Kineococcus sp. NBC_00420: one gene and its partner. The protein of the gene in region 1 interacts with the protein of each later gene in a pairwise test. Links are inferred from orthologs where the notes say so. Each region holds a gene or a part of one and is shown on either strand. Other genes may lie near its edges. The genes, in order: rsfS and OG218_RS26205.

Region 1 (6,579 bases):
TGACCGAGTCGATGGCGGCCGCGGAGGGGTCGAGGGCGTCGACGAGCGGGATGACGGCCTCCTTGAAGGGCATCGAGATCCCGGCACCGCGGATGCCGAGGGCGCGGAGGCCGCCGATCGCGGCGGGCAGGTCGGTCGTCGTGAACGCCTTGTAGACGAAGTCGAGCCCGAGCTCGGCGTAGAGGAAGTTGTGGAACCGGGTCCCGAGGTTGCTGGGCCGGCCGGACAGGGAGAGGCACACCTGGGTGTCTTTGGAGAGCACGACCCCATCCTGGAACACACCGAGGATGTTGATGGTTCAATGACAGTGTGAACAGGTCCGCGAAACGCATCGGGTTCCTCTCCTTCGGGCACTACCAACCCGTCGCCGGGTCGGCGGCCCGCACCGCCCGCGACGCCCTCGTGCAGACGGTGGAACTGGCGGTGGCGGCCGAGGAACTCGGCTTCGACGGCGCCTACGTCCGCGTCCACCACTTCGCGCGTCAGCAGGCGGCCCCCTTCCCGGTCCTCGCCGCGATGGCCGCGCGCACGAGCCGCATCGAGCTCGGCACCGGCGTCATCGACATGCGCTACGAGAACCCGCTCTACATGGCGGAGGAGGCGGCGATGACCGACCTCATCTCCGACGGCCGGCTGCAGCTCGGCGTGAGCCGTGGTTCACCCGAGCCCGCCCTGCACGGTCCCGCGACGTTCGGCCACGTCCCGGCCGAGGGTGAGACCGAGGGCGACATGGCCCGGCGTCACCTCGACGTCTTCCGCCACGCCATCGCCGGCGGCAAGGTCGCCGAGGCGAACCCGCGGATGACGGGCAGTTCGCGAGCGCTGCCGGTCCTCCCCCAGGCCCCGGGCCTCTCCGACCGGATCTGGTGGGGCTCCGGCTCGCGCGAGACCGCGCGCTGGACGGCCGAGCAGGGCCTGAACCTCATGAGCTCGACCCTGCTCACCGAGGACACGGGCATCCCCTTCGACGAGCTGCAGGCCGAGCAGATCGCCCTGTACCGCCAGGTCTGGAAGGACTCCGGTCACTCGCGCGAGCCGCGGGTCTCGGTGTCGCGCAGCGTGATGCCGATCGTCAACGACCTCGACGAGGCCTACTTCGGCCGCGACCGGCACTCCACCGACCAGGTCGGTTCGCTCGGCGAACCCGGCCTCGCCCGCTTCGGGCGGACCTACGCCGGGGACCCGGACCAGGTCGCGGAGGACCTGGCCAAGGACGTGGCCGTCCAGGAGGCCGACACCCTGCTGGTGACGATCCCGAACGCCCTCGGGGTCGACTACAACGCCCACCTCATGAGCTCGATCGTCGAGCACGTGGCCCCTGCCCTGGGGTGGACGCGCGCGTCCTGACCTCCTCCCGCACGACCGCGGCCCGGGCCTCGACCTCGTCGAGGACCCGGGCCGTCGTCGTCCTCGGACCCACCGCGCACCGCCCCGCACGTCCGGCCTCTGGCGCGGGCGGGCGGATCGGCGCACGCTGGTGACGAGCCCGGCGACGAGGAGGCGCATCGTGGACGTGTCCCGACGAGGTGCCGTCACGGCCGGCGTCCTGGGCCTCCTCGCCGCCCCCGCCGGACCGCGACCCGATGACGTCTCCCTCAGCGCCACCGACCTGCTGACCGGGCGTCGCCTCGAGCACCGCGCCGAACGCCCCTGCCCCGTGCTGACCCTCTCCGCCGGTCTCGCCCTCGGCCTCCTCCTGCGCGAGCGCGGTGTGGACGAGCTCACCCGCGTCGTCCGCTTCACCCGCGGTGACGTCGTGCGCTCCTCCCCCGTCTGCGCCTGGCACCTGCAGCAGGGGTTGTCCCTGGCCCGTCTCGGCGACGCGGCCCTGCGTCGCGGCGACGCGACGGCCACGAACCTGCTCGTGCGCCACGTCGGCGGGCCCGCGGCCCTCACCGGGTTCTGCCGGGAGCTCGGCGACGAGTGGACGAGGCTGGACCGGGTCGCCCCGGCCTCCTGCGGCGGTGACCCCTGGGACCCGCGCGACACGACCACGGTCACGGCCCTGGCTCTCGACCACGCGGTGCTGCTCCTCGGCGGCGTCCTCCCGCCCGGCAGCCGGGGTGTGCTCAGCGGGCTGTTCCCCACGGCCCGCCTCGCCGGCGGGTGGGAGTTCAGCGGGAGCACCGCCACCGCGCGCTACGGCTCCGTCGTCGCCGTCGGCACCGCGCGCCGGGACCGGCGTCGCGTCGTGCTGGCCGCTGCCGTGCGCAGCGGGCAACCGGGGACGTGGGGCTCGGAGCGTGCTCTCGTCCCGGTGCTGGACGACGTGCTGGCCGGCCTGGATCGCAGGTGGTGAAGTCCCGGGAACGACGGAAGGCCCGGACTCTCGTCCGGGCCTTCCGTCTGCGGTGGAGCTGAGGGGATTCGAACCCCTGACCCCCTCCATGCCATGGAGGTGCGCTACCAGCTGCGCCACAGCCCCGCTTTCGTCACTCAGGGTTTCCCCCGGCAACGAGGACAACACTACCGCACCGGCCGGGGTGGTCCGAACCACCCCGGGGCGCGGCGTCAGCCCTCGGCGCCCACCGCAGCGCCGGGCGGGCCGGCGTTGTACTCCTCCAGGACCCACTCCCGGGAACGGCGGCGCAGCACCGCCCAGTGGGCGTTGCGGAAGCCCGCGAAGGCGCTGCCCGCGGTCACCGGCAGGTCGAGGAGGCGCAGCACACCCGCCTTCAACGCCGCGCCGTGCGAGGCGACGAGCAGGGTCCCCCCGTCGGGGACCGCGGCGGCGTGCGCCTCGACGGCGGCGGCGATGCGCTCACCGAGCCGGGTGCGGGTCTCGCCCCCACCCATCGCGACGTCGTCGCCACGACGCCAGGCCGCGTGCTCCTGCGGCCACTTCCGCGCGATCTCGGCGCCGACCAGGCCCTGCCACTCCCCCGCGTCGACCTCGCGCAGGGCGGGGTCACGGGTGAGGGTGTGCCCGGTGCGGGACGTGAGGGCCGAGGCGGTGTCGAGCGCGCGGACGAGGTCGCTGGAGACGACCACGTCGATCGGCAGGGTGCAGAGGTGAGCCGCCGCTGCGGCGGCCTGGGCCCGCCCGACGTCGTCGAGGGGGACGTCGAGCTGGCCCTGGAAGCGGTTCTCGGCGTTGAACGGGGTGCGCCCGTGACGCCAGAGGACGACGGTGGAAGCCGTCACGCCTGACTGTCGGACGGCGCGGACGCCGCCGTGGACGCGGTAGCCGCCAGTTCGATGACCGGGCAGTCCTTCCACAGCCGCTCGAGCGCGTAGTACTCGCGCTCCTCGGTGTGCTGGACGTGCACGACGAGGTCGACGAAGTCCAGGAGGACCCAGCGGCCTTCGCGTTCGCCCTCGCGGCGCACCGGCTTGGAGCCCATCGGGAGGAGCTTCTCCTCGATGGCCTCGGCGATGGCGCGCACCTGGCGTTCGTTGGGAGCCGAGGCCACCAGGAAGGCGTCGGTGATGAAGAGCTGGTCGGACACGTCGAGCGCGATGACGTCGGTCGCGAGCTTGTCCGTCGCCGCGGCCGCGGCGCTGGTCACCAGCTCGAGGGCTCGATCGGTTGCGGGCACGGAACTCCTCGCCTGCATGAGCAGGTGTCGGCCGGGCACGAGGCCCGGGAAGCGGTCAGTCCGCTGATTCTCCCACGGCGAGAGCCTCCTGCCGGGCGCCGACCGCCGCACCCTCCGCCGGGGCCGCGTACAGGCCGTGCTTGGAGATGTGCTGGACGACACCGTCGGGCACGAGGTACCAGACCGGGAGGCCGCCGGCGACGCGATCGCGGCAGTCCGTGGAGGAGATCGACAGCGCCGGGACCTCCATCAGGCTGACCCCGTCCAGCGGCAGGCCGTCGTCGCTGAGGGGGTGGCCCGGCCGGCTGACGCCGACGAAGTGGGCCAGCGACCAGAGCTCCGCGACGTCCTTCCACTGCAGGATCTGCGCGAGGGCGTCGGCGCCCGTGATGAAGAAGAGGTCGGCCTCAGGACGGATCTCACGCAGCTCACGCAGCGTGTCGATCGTGTACGTGAACCCGCCGCGGTCGATGTCGATGCGCGACACCGTGAACCGCGGGTTCGACGCCGTCGCGATCACCGTCATGAGGTAGCGGTGCTCGGCCGGGGCGATGTCGACGCGCGACTTCTGCCAGGGCTTGCCCGTGGGGACGAACACGACCTCGTCCAGGTCGAAGCGGGCGGCCACCTCGCTGGCGGCCACCAGGTGCCCGTGGTGGATCGGGTCGAAGGTGCCACCCATGACCCCGACCCGGGGCCGGCGACCCGCCGACGAGCTCAGTGGCGGGTCCCGACGCTCTTGAACGCCAGCGTCACGATGAGCATCATCGCGAGGAGGCACAGCGCCACGATCATGAAGGCGATGGGCGGCATGGGCAGCTTCCCGTGGACCTCTTCGGTCGCCTGGTTGGCCTGCGCGACGAGCGCGTGCAGCATGGTCGTCCTCCTGGCTTGCGGGCTGGTGCGTGCTGATCGGTGCGTGCTGGGTCGTGCGGTGGAGCCGGTGGTCAGTCTGTCACGGCGCGCGGAGCACCGCGGGGCGGGTGTGCGGGAGGATCCCCACGTGTCGACCGCCGAGAGCCCCCCCGACGTCGCCCTGTCCGTGGTGGTGCCGGCCTTCGACGAGGCCGAGGTGCTGCCCGCGTTCGCGCAGCGGCTGCGTCCCGTGCTCGACGGCCTGCTCGAACAGGGTCTCGGCGGCTACGAGGTGCTCGTCGTCGACGACGGCAGCTCGGACCCGACGCCCGTCGTCCTCGCCCGGTTGCGCCGGGACTGGCCGCAGCTGCGGGTGGTCCGTCTGCGCGCCAACGCCGGACACCAGGCGGCCCTCTCGGCGGGGCTGGCCCGGGCCCGCGGGCGCGGCGGGGTGCTCACCATGGACGCCGACCTGCAGGACCCGCCGGAGGTCCTCCCCCGGATGCTCGCCGCCGCCGCCGGGAACGACGTCGTCTACGCCGTGCGCGAGGACCGCTCCGTCGACTCCGTCCTCAAGAGGCTGACGGCGGCCGCCTTCTACCGCCTGGTCTCCGCGCTCGGCGGTCGGGCCCCCGCGCAGGCGGGGGACTTCCGCTTCACGAGCCGGGTCGTCGTGGACACCGTCCTGGGCCTGCCCGAGGCGCACCGGGTGCTGCGCCTCGTCGTCCCCGACCTCGGCTTCGCCTCCACCACCGTCGGCTACGTCCGCGAGGCCCGCGGCGCCGGGCGCACCAAGTACCCGCTGGGGCGGATGCTGCGACTCTCCCTGGACGCCATCACCGGGTCCTCGACGGCACCGCTGCGCCTGGCGTCGTTCTTCGGCCTGGGCGGGGCGCTGCTGACGTTCCTGCTGCTGCTCTACGCGCTGGTGTCGTTCGCGCTCGGGTCGACCGTGCCGGGGTGGACGTCGACGCTGGCCGTCGTCGCCGGGGTCGGCACGCTGCAGCTGCTCTGCCTCGGGGTGCTCGGCGAGTACGTCGGGCGGCTCTACGTGCAACTGCAGAACCGGCCGACGTACCTGGTGGCGAGCGACTCCCTCGAGGACCCTGCGGACCGGGGTCAGACGCGGACGTGACCGTCGCCGAGCACCTGCCACGTCGTGGTGGTCAGCTCGGCCAGCCCCATCGGGCCGCGGGCGTGCAGCTTCTGGGTGGAGATCCCGACCTCGGCTCCCAGCCCGAACTCCCCGCCGTCGGTGAACCTCGTCGAGGCGTTCACCGCGACGACCGCGGAGTCGACTGCGGCGCAGAAGTAGTCGGTGACCCGGACGTCGGTCGCGAGCACGGCTTCGGTGTGCGCGGAGGTCCACCGGGAGATGTGCTCGACGGCGTCCTGGACCGAGTCGACGACGCCGACGGCGATCTCCATCCCGTGGAACTCCGCCGCCCAGTCCGCGTCGGTGACGGGCTCGGCCGGGATCCCCTGCGCCTGCGCGGCCCGCAGCGAGGTCGCGTCGGCGTGCAGGAGCACACCCGCCCCGTGCAGCGCGGCGAGCAGCGTCGGCAGGAAGTCGGCGGCGAGCGCCGAGTGGACGAGGACGGTCTCCGCCGCGTTGCAGACGCTGGGTCGCGAGGTCTTGGCGTTGAGGACGATCTGGACGGCCTGGGCGAGGTCGGCGGAGGCGTCGACGTAGACGTGGCAGTTGCCGACGCCGGTCTCGATGACGGGGACGGTCGCCTCCCGCACGACGCGCTGGATGAGGTCGGCGCCGCCGCGCGGGACGAGGAGGTCGACCAGCCCGCGGGCGGTCAACAGGACCCCGACCCCGTCCCGGCCGAAGTCGTCGATGCTCGTGACCGCGTCGGCGGGCAGCCCGGCGCTCTCCAGGGCTGCGCGGATGACCTCGACGAGGACGGTGTTGCTGGACTGCGCGGCCGAGCCACCGCGCAGGACGACGGCGTTGCCGCTCTTGAGCGCCAGCACCGCGACGTCGACCGTCACGTTGGGCCGGGCCTCGTAGACCACGCCGAGCACCCCCATGGGGACGCGCAGCTGCCGCAGCCGGATGCCGTTGGGGAGGGTGGAGCCGCGGACGACCTCGCCGACGGGGTCGGGCAGCGCCGCGACCTCGCGGACCGCGGCGGCGACCCGGACCGGGTCCAGGCGGAGGCGGTCGAGCAGGTGC
Region 2 (6,653 bases), 830 kb from region 1 along the record:
TTGGAACCGTAGAGAAGTCCCATCGTTGCAGGTCAGAAGCCACCCGCCGCCTCACGTACTGGCCCCCGCAGCATCACGGGACGGTGGATCCAGGCTGAGGTGGATGGACCTCGGCGATGCTGTGCTGGGGACGCCTGGCGACTGGGTGAACGTCCCCGAGGGACCCGGGTCGTGTCGGTGGCGGTCGATACCGTCGAAGACGTGATTGATCGCTGGAGCGTGGAGCAGGTGCTCGCGCTGGCTCCTGACGCCTCGAGTGCTGCCGCCGGCCGAAAGCTCGGCGTGCCCACTCCGTGGTCGCAGACGGGGGTCCTCAGCCCGGGTGAGGGGGTGGGCGGTGCGTTGTGGGGGTTGTGCCGGGGGTCGGGTGCGACGCCTTACCAGGCGATCGTGGACTTGTCTGGTCCGGCGTACAAGTGCTCCTGCCCGAGCCGCAAGTTCCCCTGCAAGCACGCCTTGGGCTTGCTCTTGCTGTGGGCCGAGGGAGCCGTTCCTGAAGAGAGCGCTCCCGCCACCTTCAGCCAGGCTTGGTTGTCGGCTCGAGCGGAGAAGGCCGCCCGTCCCACGGTTGTCGCCCACTCTGGAGGGCCGCCCGCGGACCCGGCCGCCGCCGCCCGCCGCGTTGAGCAACGTGCTGCCCGAACGTCTGCGGGGGTGGAGGAGCTGTCGCGTCGGCTTCATGATCAGATTCGTACCGGGTTGGCGGGCGCGGACCATGCCGGATACCAGCGCACCGACCCGGTCGCTGCGCGCTTGGTCGATGCGCAGGCCGGTGCGCTCGCTGGTGCCGTGCGCGGCTTGGCGCGAGTCGCGGTCAGCGGGGAGGGCTGGTCTTCACGCTTGTTGGAGGAGCTCGCGATGCTGCATCTGCTGGTCTCTGCTCATGGTCGTGTGGAGGCGTTGCCGGCGCCGTTGGCCGCTACCGTTCGCTCTCGCGTCGGTCATCCGGTGCGCACTGAGGATGTTCTCGCTGACGCTGCTGTGCGTGATCGGTGGAACGTGTTGAGCCTGCGTGACCAGGTGGAGGACCGGCTGGTCACCCGGCGGGTGCACCTTGCTGGTGAACGCACCGGGAGGACTGCGGTCGTGCTGTCCTTCGCCCCGCCGGGGCGTCCCTTGGATGCCTCGTTGGTGCCGGGCACCAGCGTCGAGGCTGATCTGCACTTCTACGCTGGTGGGTATCCGTTGCGTGCTGTCGTCGGAGCCCGCTACGGCGATCTCGGTCCCGTGGGTGCGGTCGCGGCGGAGTCGGTGGCCGTTGCGCATGCTCGCTGGGCCGGTGCGCTGGCTGCCGATCCGTGGCTGCTCGACATACCCGTCGTGCTCGCTGACGTCGTGCTGTCTGCCCCGGTAGCGACGAGGGGCACTGTGTCGATACCGACGAAGTCAATGTCGACGTCAACGTCGACGAAGGGCACCGCGTCGGCGACGGAGGGGTGGGCGTTGGTGGACGCCGCGGGGAACGCGGTGCCCCTCATCGACTCCGACGGGGTGTGGACGATGTTGGCGGTCACCGGGGCGGCCCCGTGCGTCGTGGCTGGGGACTGGAGTCCGGAAGGGTTGCGGCTCAACGCGGCCCTGACCGGCGACGGGCTGGTCCGACTGTGACGACGTCCACTTCCGGCGAGGCCGGCTGGAACGCCCTCGTCGGCACTGCCTTGCTGGGCACTGACCGCCGACCCGCCGACCTCACTGCGCTGCCTGCTCCTGCCGCTGCCGCGCTCACTGAGGTGCGCACCGCGGTGGGGGCGGTGGACGCGGCGACCACTCTGCTCGACGCGGCCGCCCTGCTGACGCTCTACCGCCGTGCGGGACGAGTTCCGTTGACCGATCGCACTCCGCTGGTTCCCGCGCCCGTCGACGGGGAGCGTCCCTTGCCGGCCGCGGCTGCCGCTCGGTTGGGTTCGCTGTTGGCTCGCCTCGGCCTCGGTACCCAGGGCGGCAGTACTAGTGGTGGCGGCGGTGGTGGTGGCGGTGCCCGGGCCGATGCCCTGCTGAGGACGTGGCTGCAACTCACGAGAGACGCCCGCTGCACCGTGCCCCCCGTGCGGCTGCCCGTCCTGCTCGACCTGGCCGTCCGTCGGCCTGAGATCGCCGCAGCCGTGGCTCCGGTGCTGGGCCCGCGCGGGTGGTGGCTGGCGGAGCAGCGCGCTGACTGGGCAGACGCCGTGGGCCCTCACCGCCCGTCCGGTACCCCCTCCCTGCACGGTGGGCCGGGACCCGACGAACTCGGCCAGCAGGACGACGAGCAGGAACTGGACGCGGCGTGGGAGCACGGCAGCGCCGCAGATCGCCGCGCGTGGCTGCAACAGCTGCGGCAACGGGACCCGGCCGCCGCCCGCACCGCGCTGCTGGCCCTGACCTGGCGCTCCGAACGCGCCGATGACCGGGCCGCCTTCATCGCGGCGTTGACCGCTGGACTCTCCCACGAGGACGAGGAACTACTCGAACGCGCCCGCGTCGACCGCAGCCAAGACGTGCGCCGCACCGCCGAAGGACTCCTCGCGCGGCTGCCCGAGGCCGCCTGGAGCAGGCAAGTCCACCGAGCCGCGCTAGCCGCCGTGCACCTGCAGCGGCAACGGTTGCGACGCATCCTCGTCGTCACCCTGCCCGACCCCGCCGATCCCGCCCTGCCGGTGATGAGCGCTGGAACCGCTCCTGCCGGCGTCGGCCCGGGCGTGTGGGCACTGCAGCACCTCATCGCGATCACTCCACCGTCGGCGTGGGAGGAGGCGCTCGGCGAGACCGTCGAAGGCTTGATCGTGCTGCCCGTCGACGGCGGCCTCGGCCGGGACCTGCATGCCGCCTGGGCCCAGGCCACCGTCCTGCACCGCGATGTGCGCTGGGCGCGGACGCTGCTCAACGCCAGCGTCGGTGCCAGCGCGGGATACGCCGCGGGGTACGCCGTGCAGCACGGCGCCGAACTGTTGGCGCTCCTACCGCAGGACGAGCGGGCCACCGCCGTGGCAGCGCTCGTCACCGCCGCCACACGCACCGGGACCGGCGACGACAGCACCGGTGACCGGGTCGGTGTAGCCGTCGCGGCCTGCCCGGGACCGTGGCCGCAGCTACTGGCTGACGCTGTGCTCGACTGGCTCGCCAAGGCGGCCCGCCGCAGTCGGTGGGTGAGGCACGACTTGCTGGAGCGGGCCGCGCACTGCCTGCCCGCCACCCTCTCCACCGCCGGTGCGGTCCGCGCCGTCGCCGAGAACTTGCAGGTCGACAATCCGTGGCGCCCTGCCCTGAGCGATGTCGCCGACACCGTGGCCGAACGCCACCAGATGCTTGAGGAGTTCCGTTGACCATCCCCACCGCCGGCAGCACCGGCCAAGAGGTTCTGCGCCCGCACGCCGAGCAGTCCTTCGCCGCCGAACTGGCTGCCCTCACCGCCGCCGACGACCGTCCCCGCCCGCCGGCCTGGCGGCTGTCGCCGTGGGCGGTGACCACCTACCTGCTCGGGGGAGTCCTGCCCGACGGCACGGTGATCAGCCCCAAGTACATCGGCCCCCGCCGCCTCGTCGAAGTCGCCGTCGCCACCCTGGCTACCGACCGGGCCCTGCTCCTGCTCGGCTCCCCCGGTACCGCCAAGACGTGGGTCTCAGAGCACCTGGCCGCCGCGATCAGTGGCCGCTCCACGCTGCTGGTCCAAGGCACCGCAGGTACCGCGGAAGAAGCCATCCGCTACGGCTGGAACTACGCCCGCCTGCTCGCCGAGGGGCCCAGCGCCGCCGCCCTGGTGCCCTCACCGGTGATGAACGCGATGGAGCAGGCCAGCATCGCCCGCATCGAGGAACTGACCCGCATTCCCTCCGACGTGCAGGACGCTTTGATCACCGTGCTCTCGGAGAAGACGCTGCCGGTCCCGGAGCTGGGGATCGAGGTCCAAGCCCGCCAGGGCTTCAACGTCATCGCCACCGCCAACGACCGTGACCGCGGCGTCAACGAGTTGTCCTCCGCGTTGCGCCGACGCTTCAACACCGTCGTTCTGCCCCTGCCGGCCAGCGAGGACGAGGAGGTCGACATCGTCACCCGCCGGGTCGCGCAACTCGGCGCCGCGCTCGAACTGCCCCCCGTGCCCCCGGCGGCTGAGGAGATCCGCCGCGTCGTCACCGTCTTCCGTGAGCTGCGCTCAGGGCAGACCAGCGACGGACGCACCCGTCTGAAGAGCCCCTCGGGAACCCTCTCGCCCGCCGAGGCCATCTCCGTGGTCACCCACGGCATCGCGCTGGCCGTGCACTTCGGCGATGGGCAACTGCGCCCCGACGACGTCGCCGCCGGCATCCTCGGCGCCGTGGTCAAAGACCCCGTCGCCGACCGGGCCGTCTGGACGGAGTACCTCGAGGCCGTCGTCCGCGAGCGCCGCGACTGGGCGCCCTTCTACCGCGCCTGCCGCGAGGTGAGCGGGTGAGCACGGGCACCCCTCGCGAGAGCGCGGGAGATGAAACCTCGGGACACGAAACCTCGGGACACGAAGGCGACGACGTCGAAGGATACGAGACCACCCCGGGCGTTGAAACCGGCGCAGTCCCCGATACCCACGCAGTCCCCGATACCGGGGCCGGTGTCAGCACCGATATCGGTGGGAATGCCGGTGGGGCTGCCGTCGTGGAGGTTCTCGGGGTGCGCCACCACGGTCCTGGTTCCGCGCGCGCGGTCCGGGCGGCGTTGGAACGGCTGCAGCCTGACGTCGTCCTCATCGAAGGTCCCGCCGACGCTGACCCGGTGGCCATCCTGGTCGCAGACCCCGGTCTCGTACCGCCCGTCGCGCTGCTCGCTCACGTCGCCGACACGCCCGGTATCGCAGCGTTCTGGCCGTTCGCGGTGTTCTCCCCCGAGTGGCAGGCTCTGGTGTGGGCGCGTGAGCACGCTGCGCCCGTTCGCTTCTGCGACCTGCCCTCCAGTGTCAGTCTCGCCCAACGCGACGAGGACACAGCAGAGGTCGAGACCGTCGAAACCCCTGAAGGTGCTGCAGACGCCGCACGCGCCGGGGACACGGCAGAGACTGCGGACACGGCAGAGCAGGAACCGGCAGAGCAGGAGCCAGGAGAAGATCCCCAGGGTGTTGACCACGACCCGTTGGGTGTGCGCCGGGACCCGTTGGCTGCCCTTGCCGCAGCGGGCGGCTACGACGATCCGGAACGCTGGTGGGAGGACGTCGTGGAGTCTCGCCTGAACACTCCGACCCCCTTCAGCGTCCTCACCGAGGCGATGGCCGAACTGCGCGCGGCCGCGCCTGCGCTACCTGCGAGGCAACAGTTGGTGGAAGAGCGCCGTGAGGCGCACATGCGCCAGGTGCTGCGCGGAGTCCTCAAGGACGGTGCGCAGCGGGTCGCTGTGGTCTGCGGCGCCTGGCACGCGCCCGCTCTGAGCGGGACGTTGCCTTCTGCTGCCTCCGATGCCCGCCTGCTGCGCGGTCTGCCCAAGCGACGGACTTCCGTGACGTGGGTGCCCTGGACGCATTCCCGCCTCGCGCACGCCTCCGGCTACGGTGCCGGCATCGCCTCCCCAGGCTGGTACCACCACCTCTTCACCGCCGTCGACGAGCCTGTCCCCCGCTGGTTGACGAAAGTCGCCGGCGTCCTGCGCGCAGAAGACCTCCCCGTCTCCAGCGCCCACGTCATCGAGGCCGTACGACTGGCTGACACCCTCGCGATCCTGCGCGGACGCCCGCTGGCCGGGCTGGCGGAAGTCACCGAGGCCACCCGCGCCGTCCTCGCCGAAGGCGACGACGCCGTACTCGCTCTCATCACCGACCGTCTGGTGGTGGGTGAGGCGATGGGTTGCGTCCCCGACGCCGCCCCGACGGTTCCCCTGGCCGCGGACCTGCGCGCGAGCGCCAAGCGGCTGCGGCTGGCGCAGGAACCTGGCGAGCGGGTACTGGAGCTGGACCTGCGCAAGGACACCGACGCCGCCCGCAGCCGACTGCTGCACCGGTTGAGTCTGCTCGACATCGGCTGGGGGGTGCCGACTCGATCGCAGGTCCGCAGCACCGGCACCTTCCGGGAAGCGTGGCGGCTGGCGTGGGTGCCGGAGCTGGCCGTCTCGGTCGTGGAAGCCTCACTGTGGGGAACCACGGTGGCGGCTGCGGCGAGCGCCAAGGCGGTGGCCGACGCCTCGAGGGCCTCCTTGCCTGCACTGACCGGACTGGTGGAGCGTTGCCTGCTGGCCGACCTTCCCGAGGCCCTGCCCGCGGTCGTCGCCGCGATCGACGAGCGTGCTGCCCTCGACCTCGACGTGGCGCACCTCATGGCCGCGTTGCCCGCGTTGGTACGTGCCGCCCGCTACAGCGACGTGCGCGGTACCCGTGCGAGCGCGTTGACCGCCGTCGCGAGCAGCCTGCTCGTGCGCACCTGCGCTGCGCTGCCCAGCGCTGTCACCAGCCTCGACGACGCCGGAGCCGGCGCACTGCGCGCGGACTTGGATGAGGTGCACGCGGCTGTGCTGCTGTGGGAGGACGGCGAGGCCGAGGACCGGTGGTTCAACGCGCTGGCCGGGCTGGCCGCCCGTGCCGAGGTTCACGGCCTGCTGACCGGTCGCGCCACCCGTTTGTTGCGCGACGCCGCCCGGCTGAGCCTGACCGAGTCCGCCCACCGGCTGCAGCGCGCGCTGTCGGTGGGTACCCCGGCTCCGGCTCAGGCAGCGTGGGTGGAGGG

The links.
Region 2: the proteins of rsfS (region 1) and OG218_RS26205 interact in binary tests that used the Escherichia coli proteins (3 or more experiments, as listed by UniProt). The link is inferred for Kineococcus sp. NBC_00420 from one-to-one orthologs.

What each region holds. Positions count from the first base shown.
Region 1 is NZ_CP107930.1:4,540,939-4,547,517, reverse strand. Bases 1,841-4,766 are described here. They hold rsfS (ribosome silencing factor), read right to left. Parts: upstream 3,540-4,766; coding sequence 3,141-3,539; downstream 1,841-3,140. Other genes in these bases: OG218_RS22275 (glycosyltransferase family 2 protein), read left to right, coding at 4,543-4,766; OG218_RS22280 (hypothetical protein), read right to left, coding at 4,257-4,415; nadD (nicotinate-nucleotide adenylyltransferase), read right to left, coding at 3,595-4,260; OG218_RS22295 (histidine phosphatase family protein), read right to left, coding at 2,512-3,144; OG218_RS22305 (serine hydrolase), read left to right, coding at 1,841-2,299. In the rest of the region: OG218_RS22315 (shikimate 5-dehydrogenase), read right to left, coding at 1-262; OG218_RS22310 (LLM class flavin-dependent oxidoreductase), read left to right, coding at 310-1,347; more of OG218_RS22305, read left to right, coding at 1,508-1,840; more of OG218_RS22275, read left to right, coding at 4,767-5,529; OG218_RS22270 (glutamate-5-semialdehyde dehydrogenase), read right to left, coding at 5,514-6,579. UniProt on the Escherichia coli protein: Functions as a ribosomal silencing factor. Interacts with ribosomal protein uL14 (rplN), blocking formation of intersubunit bridge B8.
Region 2 is NZ_CP107930.1:5,366,834-5,373,486, reverse strand. Bases 2,354-5,353 are described here. They hold OG218_RS26205 (ATP-binding protein), read left to right. Parts: upstream 2,354-3,298; coding sequence 3,299-4,408; downstream 4,409-5,353. Other genes in these bases: OG218_RS26200 (DUF5682 family protein), read left to right, coding at 4,576-5,353; OG218_RS26210 (DUF5691 domain-containing protein), read left to right, coding at 2,354-3,302. Also shown: OG218_RS26215 (SWIM zinc finger family protein), read left to right, coding at 172-1,608; more of OG218_RS26210, read left to right, coding at 1,605-2,353; more of OG218_RS26200, read left to right, coding at 5,354-6,653.